2 regions of the Ferdinandcohnia sp. Marseille-Q9671 genome follow, and region 1 is predicted to be linked to the other one. Evidence: predicted binding sites of a transcription regulator. Region 1 holds the regulator's gene; the other holds the start of a gene.
What was found. The regulator Rex, encoded in region 1, represses fermentation and respiration genes when NADH is low (regulators of the CRP and FNR family bind a similar motif). The targets are predictions, from matches to a motif close to TTGTGAAATATTTCACAA.
Positions count from the first base shown of each region.

Region 2: ACWNMY_RS14160 (DoxX family membrane protein) is a predicted target of Rex. The motif match lies at 4,789-4,806, and genes of this name have one in related genera.

Region 1 is NZ_CDRJTA010000002.1:174,409-180,360, reverse strand. Features, by position in the region: gene ACWNMY_RS12615 (CPBP family intramembrane glutamic endopeptidase) at 229-966, shown strand; gene ACWNMY_RS12610 (YdiK family protein) at 970-1,173, shown strand; gene tatC (twin-arginine translocase subunit TatC) at 1,230-1,979, opposite strand; gene ACWNMY_RS12600 (twin-arginine translocase TatA/TatE family subunit) at 1,996-2,187, opposite strand; gene ACWNMY_RS12595 (redox-sensing transcriptional repressor Rex) at 2,223-2,864, opposite strand; gene moaC (cyclic pyranopterin monophosphate synthase MoaC) at 2,948-3,433, opposite strand; gene ACWNMY_RS12585 (ABC-F family ATP-binding cassette domain-containing protein) at 3,727-5,661, shown strand.
Region 2 is NZ_CDRJTA010000003.1:298,796-304,747, forward strand. Features, by position in the region: gene ACWNMY_RS14120 (histidine kinase N-terminal 7TM domain-containing protein) at 1-741, shown strand, start outside; gene ACWNMY_RS14125 (helix-turn-helix transcriptional regulator) at 853-1,059, shown strand; gene ACWNMY_RS14130 (permease) at 1,080-1,457, shown strand; gene ACWNMY_RS14135 (hypothetical protein) at 1,497-1,673, shown strand; gene ACWNMY_RS14140 (hypothetical protein) at 1,709-2,482, opposite strand; gene ACWNMY_RS14145 (ATP-binding cassette domain-containing protein) at 2,484-3,350, opposite strand; gene ACWNMY_RS14150 (GntR family transcriptional regulator) at 3,347-3,724, opposite strand; gene ACWNMY_RS14155 (hypothetical protein) at 4,006-4,221, shown strand; gene ACWNMY_RS14160 (DoxX family membrane protein) at 4,826-5,335, shown strand; gene ACWNMY_RS14165 (FIMAH domain-containing protein) at 5,711-5,952, shown strand, end outside.

The sequences.
Region 1 (5,952 bases):
GAATTTTCTAAAAAAGATTCTATTTTTGTACAAGCAAAATTGACTCACCTATCTATCCTATGTCATGAATAAAAAATTTAAACCATAAGATTTAAAAAATTTCCCTCTATGAAAATTTGGATTAGCATAATACTAATAGATAGTTATGAATATATGTTACAATACAAAGCATGAATAAGAGTTTGAAACAAAATCGCTTATAAAAACGTTTAATTAAAGGAGACTTACATGAAAGCTAGATATTGGTATGTTATATTAACGTATATCCTCATGCAATTTTCAGGTGCTCTCGGTATTCCACTTCTTTTACTTTTGGGAGTTGGGGATAATTTAGATCCTGAAACTGCTAAAAATACAATTATCTCTCTTTGGACGATCTTTAGTTTTGTGGCTGCACTCCCGATTGTTTTATATTTATTACGACAAGATATAAGGGAAAGACACCAAAACCTTGAACGTTCCTCCAGAGGGGAGGCTTTCGGTTGGGCAATTGCAGGTATCTTCATGGCTATGACAGCGCAGGCTCTTGCAGCGAATATTGAAATTTATGTTTTTGGTATTGAGCCTGGTTCTGAAAATACCCAAGAAATTATGGCCCTTGTAAAGTCACTGCCATTACTGGTGATTGTTGTTTCTATTATTGGTCCAATCCTTGAAGAAATTATCTTTCGTCAGATTATATTTGGGTCCTTATATAAAAAATTTGGCTTCTTTATTTCTGCTCTGATTAGCTCCTTAATCTTTGCAGTGGTTCATATGGATTTCACTCACATTCTTATTTATACTGCTATGGGCTTTACCTTTGCATTCCTTTATGTACATACAAAACGGATTATCGTTCCGATATTTGCACATGTTGCGATGAACACATTTGTTGTAGTGGGACAGACGATTTTTGCAGATGATATAGAGAGGATTATGAAGGAAACCGATAAGCTACAATCGATATTTATTGGAGGCTTTTAGTCTATGCGAAGAACTTCACCTTTTGCGATGGGCATCATATACGCGTTAATGGGCATTCTTTTTACCTATATAGCGATTGGAAGTGCTACGGACACAATATGGAACTTTTCCACAATCCTTCTTGCACTAGTCGCAACTTTTGATTTTGGTGTGGCAATCCGGATGTTTGCCTTACACAGTAAAATAAAAAAAGTCACAAAAAAATAACCTCTGTCTTAGAGGTTATTTTTTATGACTAGCTCTAGGCGCCCTTCCACTTTTCGCTACTCCATGCCATTAGCTGCTAGCATTTCTGCCTTCAATACCTTTCTGTAGGCACTCTTCGAAACGAGAATACTGATTTCATACAATCCAAATAATGGAACAGTCACCATTAGATGTGAAATCAACTCTGGAGGGGTAATTAAGCCTCCAATTACTAAAAGAATGAAATACGCAAACTTACGGATTTGAGAAAGAAACATCGGTGTTACTAATCCCAACCTTGTTAAAAACATGATGATAACTGGCAACTGAAACAAGAAACCAAATGGTAAAGTTAGTTGTAACAAGAATTGAAAATACTCGTTTATCCCTATTACCTGATTAATTTCAAGACGTTCCGCCAATCGAGTCATAAAGTTCACAACAAACGGAAAAAGAATAAAATAGGAGAATGAAACCCCTACTAAAAACAATCCTACAGATATAGGGATATAACTTAAGGTTACCTTTCTTTCCTTCTCATACAACCCTGGACTAATAAATGCCCATAGCTGATACAGTAAAAAAGGAGATGAGATAACTAGCGCAATAATAAAGGCAAATTGCATATATATTTTTATTGGATCCGTCATACGGAAGGCATTCATTGTTAGTTCTTTAGCTTCCTCAGCATTTTGTAAGTAGAGAATCAATGGTTCTGCAAGAAAAAAGCTGCCTAACGCAACAATGAAGAAGAAAACAACTACAAAGATTAGTCGTTTTCTTAATTCTCCGATATGATCAAAGACAGACATTTCTTTTTCATTCATGTGTTTCATCCTATCATTACTTCACATCTTGAGTGTCGTTCTTTTTTACATCATCATCGTCATCATCTGCTAAACCTTTTGTTGCGTTTTTGAATTCACGCAATGTATTACCTGCTGCTTTTCCTAATTGAGGCAATTTCTTTGGTCCGAAAATTAACAACGCAAAAAACACAATCAATAAAATACTACCAAATCCAAGACTTCCCATCTGCAAGTCACCTCCTCAATAGTGAACATCTATTCCTATTCTTCTCCAGAATAATGCTTTAAAAAATAGACAAGTGCTTGTAACTCGACAGCTAAATCAATATGGTGCACCCGTATATGTTCAGGAACGTTAATTCTAGCAGGAGTAAAGTTCAGTATACCCTTAATTCCTTTATTAGCTAGACGATCTGTTATAGGCTGTGCCGCACCAACTGGTACTGTTAAAATAGCTACAGTTACATCATCGGGTAATTTTTCTTCTAAATCATCTAAATGGTGAACTTCAACTCCACCAATACTAGTACCTACCTTATTATAATCCACATCAAAGGCAAGCTCAATTTTTGTATTGTTATTTTTCATAAAATTATAGTGTAAAAATGCAGTACCTAAATTTCCAACGCCAATTAAGGCAACTTTCGTTAATTCATCTTGGTCAAGTGTCTTACTAAAAAAGGATAATAGATAGTTGACGTTATAGCCATATCCTTTTTTTCCCAAAGCCCCAAAATAGGAAAAGTCTCTTCGGATTGTTGCTGAATCTACCTTAACCGCTTCACTCAGTTCTGCTGAAGACACTCTTTGCTTACCTGAAGCATGCAAGTTTTTCAGAAAACGATAATAGAGTGGCAGCCTTTTGGCAGTTGCTTGTGGTATTTTTGATTGCTCAAGATTCACCTTAATTCCTCCACTAACTCGGAACTTTCTATGTTACGTTCAAATGTAAAAGTTCCAATCATCCTCATTTGAACTCACAGCTGTTATAGTTCCCTTTTAAAGTTGCCGTTCTTTCCACCTGTTTTTTCTGCTAAATAAGTTGGCCCGATGACCATCCCTTTATCAACAGCCTTACACATATCGTAAATGGTTAATGCACAAACAGACGCAGCCGTAAGTGCTTCCATTTCTACCCCTGTACTACCTTTTGTTTTCACTGTTACATTGATATGTAAGATATACTCGTCGCTATCAACTGCCCATTCAAACGAAATATCCACACCTTTTAATGCTAATGGGTGACACATTGGGATAAGATCAGAAGTTCTTTTGGCTGCCATAATACCTGCAACCTGGGAAACAGCAAGAACATCTCCCTTGCTAACTTCATTATTAATAATCTGCTCATATATCACTTTATTAACAGCAATACTTGATTTTGCAATCGCAGTACGGACTGTATCAGCTTTATCTGTAATGTCGACCATCTTTGCCCGACCTTGTTCATTAAAATGGGTAAATGAAGCCATATATCTAACCCTCCCCTAAACTGAGTGTTCAAAAGGAGGATGAAAAGGACCAAGAAGTTCAAGGCGGCGAAGCTTTGAGTACCGGAACGTATGCAATTAATACGTGAGGAACGGAAAAGCAAGCCAACGAAGAAATTCGATGTGTCATTTTCACCGGACTTTTTGAACCTCCCCTAAAACTATACACTATTTTACCATACATGTCTTAGAAACATGTGTGAACATTATCATTGCAGTTGCTCTATGAAGATAATATAAGATACACTGTTGTTAGAAACAAGAGGTGAAATAACATGATTTTACTACAAGTAAATCAGCTCAAAAAGTTTTTTGCTGCTGATCTTATTTTATCGAATATAAAACTCGAAGTACAAACACGGGACCGTATTGCCATTGTTGGCCGTAATGGTGCTGGAAAATCGACATTGTTAAAAATAATTGCAGGTCATATGTCACATGATAGTGGCGAAATTATCAAGCCTAAAAGCGTTAAGATTGATTACCTTGCACAAGATACAGGTCTTGAATCTACCCTTTCCATTTGGGAAGAAATGCTAACCGTTTTCGCTCCTTTACGAAAGCTCGAAAAACACTTACGAGATCTTGAAGCGAAAATGGGAGACCCAGATCTTATTGCAAAGCAAGCTGATTACCAAAAATTACTTGAAGAATACGACCAACTTCAGGTGGACTTTAAAGAACAAGGTGGGTATCAGTACGAAGCGGATATCCGTTCCATTTTACATGGATTCAACTTTTCTGAATTTGATTATCAAACTAAAATATCAAGCTTAAGTGGTGGTCAAAAAACTCGACTAGCTCTAAGTAAGTTATTATTGTCAAAGCCTGATTTATTAATTTTAGATGAACCGACCAACCACCTTGATATTAGTACTCTAACATGGTTAGAACAATATCTACAAGGTTATCCTGGTGCCCTGTTAATCGTATCCCATGACCGATATTTTCTTGATAAGGTAGTGAACCAAGTATACGAGATTTCCAGAACGACAAGTAGCAAATTTGTTGGTAACTATAGTAATTACTTAAAATTAAAGGCAGAAAACTATGAGCTTGAACTTAAGAAGTATGAGAAGCAACAGGATGAAGTGGAAAAACTCAAGGACTTTATCGCTAAAAATCTTGTACGGGCATCGACAACCAAACGTGCCCAAAGTAGAAGAAAACAGCTTGATCGAATGGAGCTCATGGACAGGCCTTTAGGTGATGAAAAATCTGCTTCGTTTAAATTTGAAATTGACAGACAAAGTGGGAATGACGTACTAAGTGCACGGGACATGACAGTTGCTTATGAAAAAGAGAAACCGATTATCAAAAATATTAACTTTAACATCTATCGGGAAGATAGCATTGCCTTAGTGGGACCAAATGGAATTGGAAAATCTACGTTGTTAAAAGCAATCATTAATAAACTTAATCACGTAGATGGAACAATTCGTTTTGGTTCACATGTTACCATTGGGTATTATGATCAACAACAGGCAAACCTCACATCAAACAAACGGGTGTTAAACGAACTGTGGGATGAATATCCACTAAAAACAGAAAAAGAGATTCGTACTGTTCTAGGCAATTTCCTATTTTCAGGTGATGATGTGTTAAAAATCGTTTCTACGTTAAGTGGTGGCGAAAAGGCAAGACTTGCCCTGGCAAAGCTCATGCTAGAACGCTCCAACCTTCTCATCCTGGACGAGCCTACTAACCATTTAGATTTAGATAGCAAGGAAGTACTTGAAAATGCACTCATCGATTACCCAGGTACTATACTCTTTGTGTCACATGATCGATATTTTATTAATAGGTTAGCCACTAAGGTATTTGAGTTATCAACAGACGGTTTGACAGAGTATTTAGGTGACTACGATTATTATCTTGAAAAGAAATATGAAACAGAAGAGCTTGCGCGGTTAGACATGCTTGAGAAAAAGGTAGACAACCGTGAAATAGTTCAAGAGAAGTCCTCCTATGAACAGGAAAAGGAACTTAAGAAGCTAGAACGTCAACGAAAACGACGAATCGAAGAAATTGAACTCGAGATTTCTTCCATTGAAGAGAAAATTGAGCAAAATGAGGAACTCCTTTGTGATCCTGAGGTCTACCAAAATCACGAAGAGGTACAGCGAATTAATGAAGAGAATGAAAAATGTACATCTAAACTAGAGGCACTTATGGAGGAATGGGAATCTCTCCATGAAACTACTGGATAACAAAATAAAGTTTATATAGACCTTTACACCTATCCACAATTCATTTATTTTTTTGTGGACTGCTGGTAAGTTAAAGTTATCCCCAACTGAATTTTTATATTCAGTTGGGGTTTTTTTTTATAAAAAAAGCTTTTATTCAGACTTTTCCACATTTTATTGAGTTATACACCGTTTTATCCACAATATCCACAAATGAGCTAACACTTATCCACAAAACATGTCCACATATTCATTCTAGATATTTCAATTACTTTTGAAGGTTTTCCACAAATGTTCATAATATGTGGATAA
Region 2 (5,952 bases), on a different contig from region 1:
AAACCCCTTCAAACAATACTTGTTGATAACAAACAACTAGCAGATTTAATCTTACTTGGTAAAGAATGCGACTATGAATGTGGAAGGGATACCGAAAAAGTATACTATCAAGTACGATTTTCACCAGTTACGAAGAAATCCGGACCGATTGTAGGCAAAATTATTACGTTTGTTAATATAACGGAAAGAGTAGTTTTACAGAAGAAACTCCGTCAGCTTGCAAATTATGACGGTCTCACCCAGATATACAATCGAACATATTTTATGGATAAGTCTGTAAATCTATTGAAATCCCTGGATTCAAATGAAAGTAGTTTCTCCATCATTATGTTTGATATCGATTATTTCAAAAGAGTGAATGATACCTATGGGCACGAAGCGGGTGACAATGTACTAACCTTTGTTGCTAATTTGGTAAAGAGTTTCCTTAGAGAGAACGATATATTTGCTCGATATGGGGGAGAGGAATTTATTATCTTATTACCAGAAACGAATCGTAACCTTGCGACTGAAATAGCAACAAAGATTGGAAAGATAGTTTCTGATTGTTTTATAGATATAAATGGAGATGCGGTTCATGTAACCTTGAGTATAGGGGTTGCATCAGCTACCCCAGGACAAGGAGAACATACTAGTTCATTAAAATCTGTGATTAAAGAAGCAGACCATGCACTATACGCTGTAAAAAGAAACGGAAGGAATAATGTCCAACTTTTTGAGGAAGAAATGGAAATTATATAGAGGATGTAATAAACAAACTGTGCTGAAATAGTACAGTTTGTTTATTTTGTAAAGGAAACTTGACGTAAAGGAAACTTTACAATAAAATGCTAAGTAAGAGGGGGTGTAGGGTTGAAAAATAAGGTATCAGAATACAGAAAAAAACATGGTTATTCACAGGATCGATTAGCTGATAAGTTAGGTGTCTCAAGGCAGACCATTATTTCGATTGAAAAAGGGAAATACAACCCTTCTCTTCCTTTGGCAATGATATTGGCTGAATTATTTGAGACAAATGTGGAAACTCTTTTCACTTTGGAGGAAGAAGATTACAAGTAAAAGTTTAGGAGGAATGTAAAATGGACACTTCACGAATTTCCTTTTTTGTTTTGGGTATTCTTTTTACAATTATGGGGGGATTTATGATATTTGCCGGTTTAATGGCAGACGCTGCTCCACCTTCTATTGCATATATGCAACTAGGAATGGCTGTCATGAGTTTCTGTTTAAGCTACCTGTACCCCCAGTTTAAGCAAAAGGATGAACGCATGCGACTAATAAGGCAAAAGGGAATGTTTGCTTCTTTTGTTACAGTAATGCTGTATTTAATTGTCTTTAATCTTGCCTTACAATTTGATTTATTTGTATTAACTGCAATAGAGTTACTTCACATATTAACAACCCTAATTATTTCTACTGTCTTTATTGCCTTTGTTGTTTATTCCAAAATTTATTGATTTTTAGTTTGGGAGAATAATAGAAAGGGAGTGTGAATCTTGGAAAAGTACTTTCTGTTAGTTGTCGTTATTAGTAGCATGTTGATAGCGTTGGTAATCACTCGTAAGGATAAGGATGGAAATGGCTCTTTAAATAAAATGGGATTTATTAAAATAGTAACATTATTTACATGTATCTTTGTGTTTGTGGTTGTTTATGTTCTTACTGTAAGTTAGGTATAAAAAAGGCCGATAAACAAATATCGGCTTAGCTACATTTTAATGGCGACCCTTTTAGTCAATATTCGGATCAACCCAATTGTAATGAGTATGATTAGTACTATACCTAATAAGGCAATTCCAACGGGAAGGAAATCTAATGTTGAAAACCAGCCTGGAATAGGTAAATCGAGTGAAATTCTTAGTAAGGTATCTTTTAGCATAATAAGCACCATAGAAAGTAGGATAGAACCTAATCCGGCATAAATATCATATCGGTAGAAGCTGGAACTGATTAACCAACCCACTAAATAGAAAATAAAGATATTAACACTAAGTACAGAAATAGCCAAAACCCAATTATGTTGCGGATCTGCGTAAGGAGTTATGATGATCGACTGAATAATGTCCCCAACAACATTCGCGTCAATGTCCACTTCGTTAATTGTCTGCGTTTTATACTGCATATCTACAAAGCCTAGAATCAATCTTTCTACAACGGAAACAATGATAGTGATTATAGGGATAATGATGGATAATCCAATCGATGCTAAAACTGTCCCAATAAAATAATCCTTTCTAGTTACGCCGTTTCCTACAAAATGGGGGAGAAAGTGTATAGATAGCAGCCCAAGTATGAGCATATAAATGTTACCTGCAATAAAGATAGAACTAAAGTATCCCTCAACCTCATTTCCTTGAACACCTGCCATAATTCCTTTCACAATGTTTATGACTAACATAATTCCTAAAAATCCACCTGTCCAAATTAATTGAACAGTGAACATGTCTTGGGCAACTTTAGGGAATACTGCTGTTTGTTTCATCTTAGAATCCTCCTTGCGTTAAATGGATAAATAAGTCATGAAGAGAAACGGGTGCTATTTCAAGTCCATTGTCCATAGCTGCATCCCTCTCTGAGTCACTAAGTTCTCCATAAACTGTAACCGATTTTGTATTTCCTAATGTTTGTACACCAATTTGTTTCTTTGTTCGAACAAAGTCATCGACTAACTCGGCATTTCCAGTAATAGTAGCTCCTTTGGTTAAAAGGGAATCATACTCCTCTTGAAGTAAAATCGTACCTTCGTGCAGGAAAAGTACTTCATCAAATAAATAATCCATTTCTGAAACAAGGTGGGTAGACAGGATAATAACTCTAGGATGCCTTTCTTGGTCTTCTAGTAGCTCTTTGTAAAATATATCTCGTGAAGGAGCATCCATACCTAGATAAACTTCATCAAAAATTGTAATGGGAGCTCTGCTAGCTAAACCTATAATTACGTTCAAGGATGATTGCATTCCCTTTGAAAATTGTTTAATAGGCTTTTTTCGGTCTAGCTTAAATCGTTCTAAAAGATGCTCCGCGTACTCCCTATCAAAATTAGGACGATATCGTTGTATATCTTCCAGCATGGCTATCACATGATCGGACTCATCCTTATAATCTTTGTTGTAAAGGAATGCAACTTGTTTCATAACGTTCGAATTTTCAAAAGGGGTTTCCCCATTGATGGTTATGGAGCCTGAGGATGGTTCACGAAATGAGGCTAAAATAGATAAAAGGGACGTTTTCCCCGCACCATTTCTGCCTAATAATCCATATATTTTTTCCCCGTCTAACTCAAAAGTAATATCTTTAAGTGCTTCTTGATTCCCGAAGTTTAATTGGACCTTTTCTGCTTTAACAATCATTCCATTTCACGCCCTTTAACATTTTTAATAAAATTTATAATCTCATTTTCCTTGAAACCTAACTTCTGAGCTTCGTGAACTAGTTTGACAACATAATCTTCAATAAAAGATTCTTTGCGTTTTTGAATGAGTTTCTCTTTAGCTCCTTCAGCTACAAACATACCAATACCCCTTTTTTTAAACAGAATGCCTTCTTCAACTAGCTGATTAATACCTTTTGAAACAGTGACATGGTTAATTTTATAAAACGTAACAAGTTGATTCGTAGAAGGTGCTTGTTCTCCCTCTCTAAGTTGATTATTAAGAATTTGGTCCTCGATTTTTTCGCGAACCTGTACGTAGATTGGTTTGTCTTGATCAAAGGATTTACTCATGTTAATCGCCTACAATTCTTTTTATGTTATATACTTTAATGGTTATATAGTTATGTATATAACCATAATGGATAATCATTCATTAGTCAATGGTGTTTTGTTTAAGATATCTCGATCAGGCGAATTATATATGTATCACTAATAGTAGGTATGGGAGTTCAAAATAATCAAACTGCGTCTAGCAGAAGAGCAATATTTTCACATTTGCAACAATGGTACGAATTTTTTCAGAATAATAATTTTTTATCTGGACAATCTAATTTTGTTTAGGAGGTGAGAGAATGTCTAATCAACAAGAGAAGAAAAATAAACAAGGAAACCAAAGTGTTTCAGAAGGAATTAAGAATACCGCTGGGGCTGCGTTCCATACGGTTCATAGCGCTTTGGAAACAGCTGAAAATGCTGCAATGAATGCTGTAGACGCAACAACAAACGCTATTAATAATTTAACAGAGGAAGAAAACTCTAATAGAGATAACAGTGGTAAGAATAAGTAATAACGCCATTAAATTGGCGTTTCAGACTGTTGACAAACGCTCGCATACTGCGTTGCTTGCCTCTCTCGTCCGCTCATGAAGGCAACTTCTATTCGCGTCTTCGATCGGCTTCACGCCTTGTCTGACAAGCGTTTTCATGACAGTCTTAGTACATAATGTAACCAGAGATTTTCATACTAAGAGAGTGTAGACAAAGTCATTACTGACTTTGTCTACACTCTGTAACGCCATTAAATTGGCGTTTTTTTTTGTGTCCGACGGGTAGTTTTAGTATGAATAATTCCTACCATTCAATTTCATCACAAGTTCATTCCAACCTATTTTCCATGAAACCTGCATTTTAAAAAAATTGACCTACATCAAAGAAATAGTGAGAAATCATGAGATAATAAGGCTGTCACTCAAACTAAGAGAGAAAAGAATTAGCCGAACTACTGGGTTATGATGGGGGTGTGGGAAGGAAAATCTATTGTGCTACTAAAATAATAAATGTACTAACAGTAAGTTCGAATTCACGAAAAATTGGGTAGTGATGCAGCCTGTTCTTATTACATTTTCTAATTGAATATGTGAAAATGTTCACAATAAAAAGGAGTAACTCATAATGAAAAAAAATATTTATGGGGCAAAAATGGCAATCGTATGGACAATAGTACGAATCTGGTTAGGGATTCAATGGATCGAAGCGGGTTATTATAAAATTAGATCGGGATTTGATGCGAGTGGATTTTTACAAGGTGCAATTGCAAATGCAAGTGGAGAACATCCTACAGTACAAGCTTGGTATGCTAGCTTCCTTGAAGGATTTGCTCTGCCGAATATTGAGTTCTTTAACATTCTTATTCCTTGGGGAGAATTCCTTGTTGGTTTCGGATTAATCTTAGGATTTGCTACCATTCCCGCATTAATTGCTGGCGCCTTCATGAACATTAACTTTATCATGGCAGGGGTAGGATTATCTAGCCTAGATACAAGGCTATTTGCGATAGCCATAATTCTATTATTGATTGGATCGGGAAGGTCTTACTTTGGACTTGATAGATTTGCCATCCCATTCATAAAAACATATTTCTTCAAAAAAAGGGATGTTGTATCATCTCAGTTGACACATTAGGAGTTGGTAGCCAGTGCTCGATTAGAGGGCATTCGATTTATATAAGTGCTGCCTCCGATGAGCCAAAGTATTTTAACAGGAGGAAGGCATAAAAAGATGACCTAGGATTTTTAACGGGGGCCATCTTTTTTTTGATATGATTTGAAAACTCCTTCGTTTGTGTTGCTAGTTGTTTGGTAGTAGTTCATAGGAATTGGTAAATCTACTAAAATTTCCCGTATTAACTATATTCGCTATGACTATATGCCTATTTCTTTTAGCGTCTATTTCTCGTCGTGTTCAATCTTTTTTTACTCTGCTATTTTAATACTAATACATAAGAGAAGGAGTGAATAATAGAAACCACGTTAAAAAGAAAAAAAGGAGCTGAGTGTAATGAGAACGTTTACAAAACCGATCGCTATTCTTTTTGCTGTCTTTGTGTTAGTTGTATCTTCTTTGACTTATAGCCAACCAGTTCATGCAGCAGTAGATAAAGGATTCAAAGATCCAATTGATTTAGGATCACCTATTCAAAGTATCGCAATCTATGACTCTACCTATGGTACAGAAGATGGAAGAGATATGATGTATACAACTGCTAGTGGTAACCCAGCTATCTTTCAGGTAATTGACTT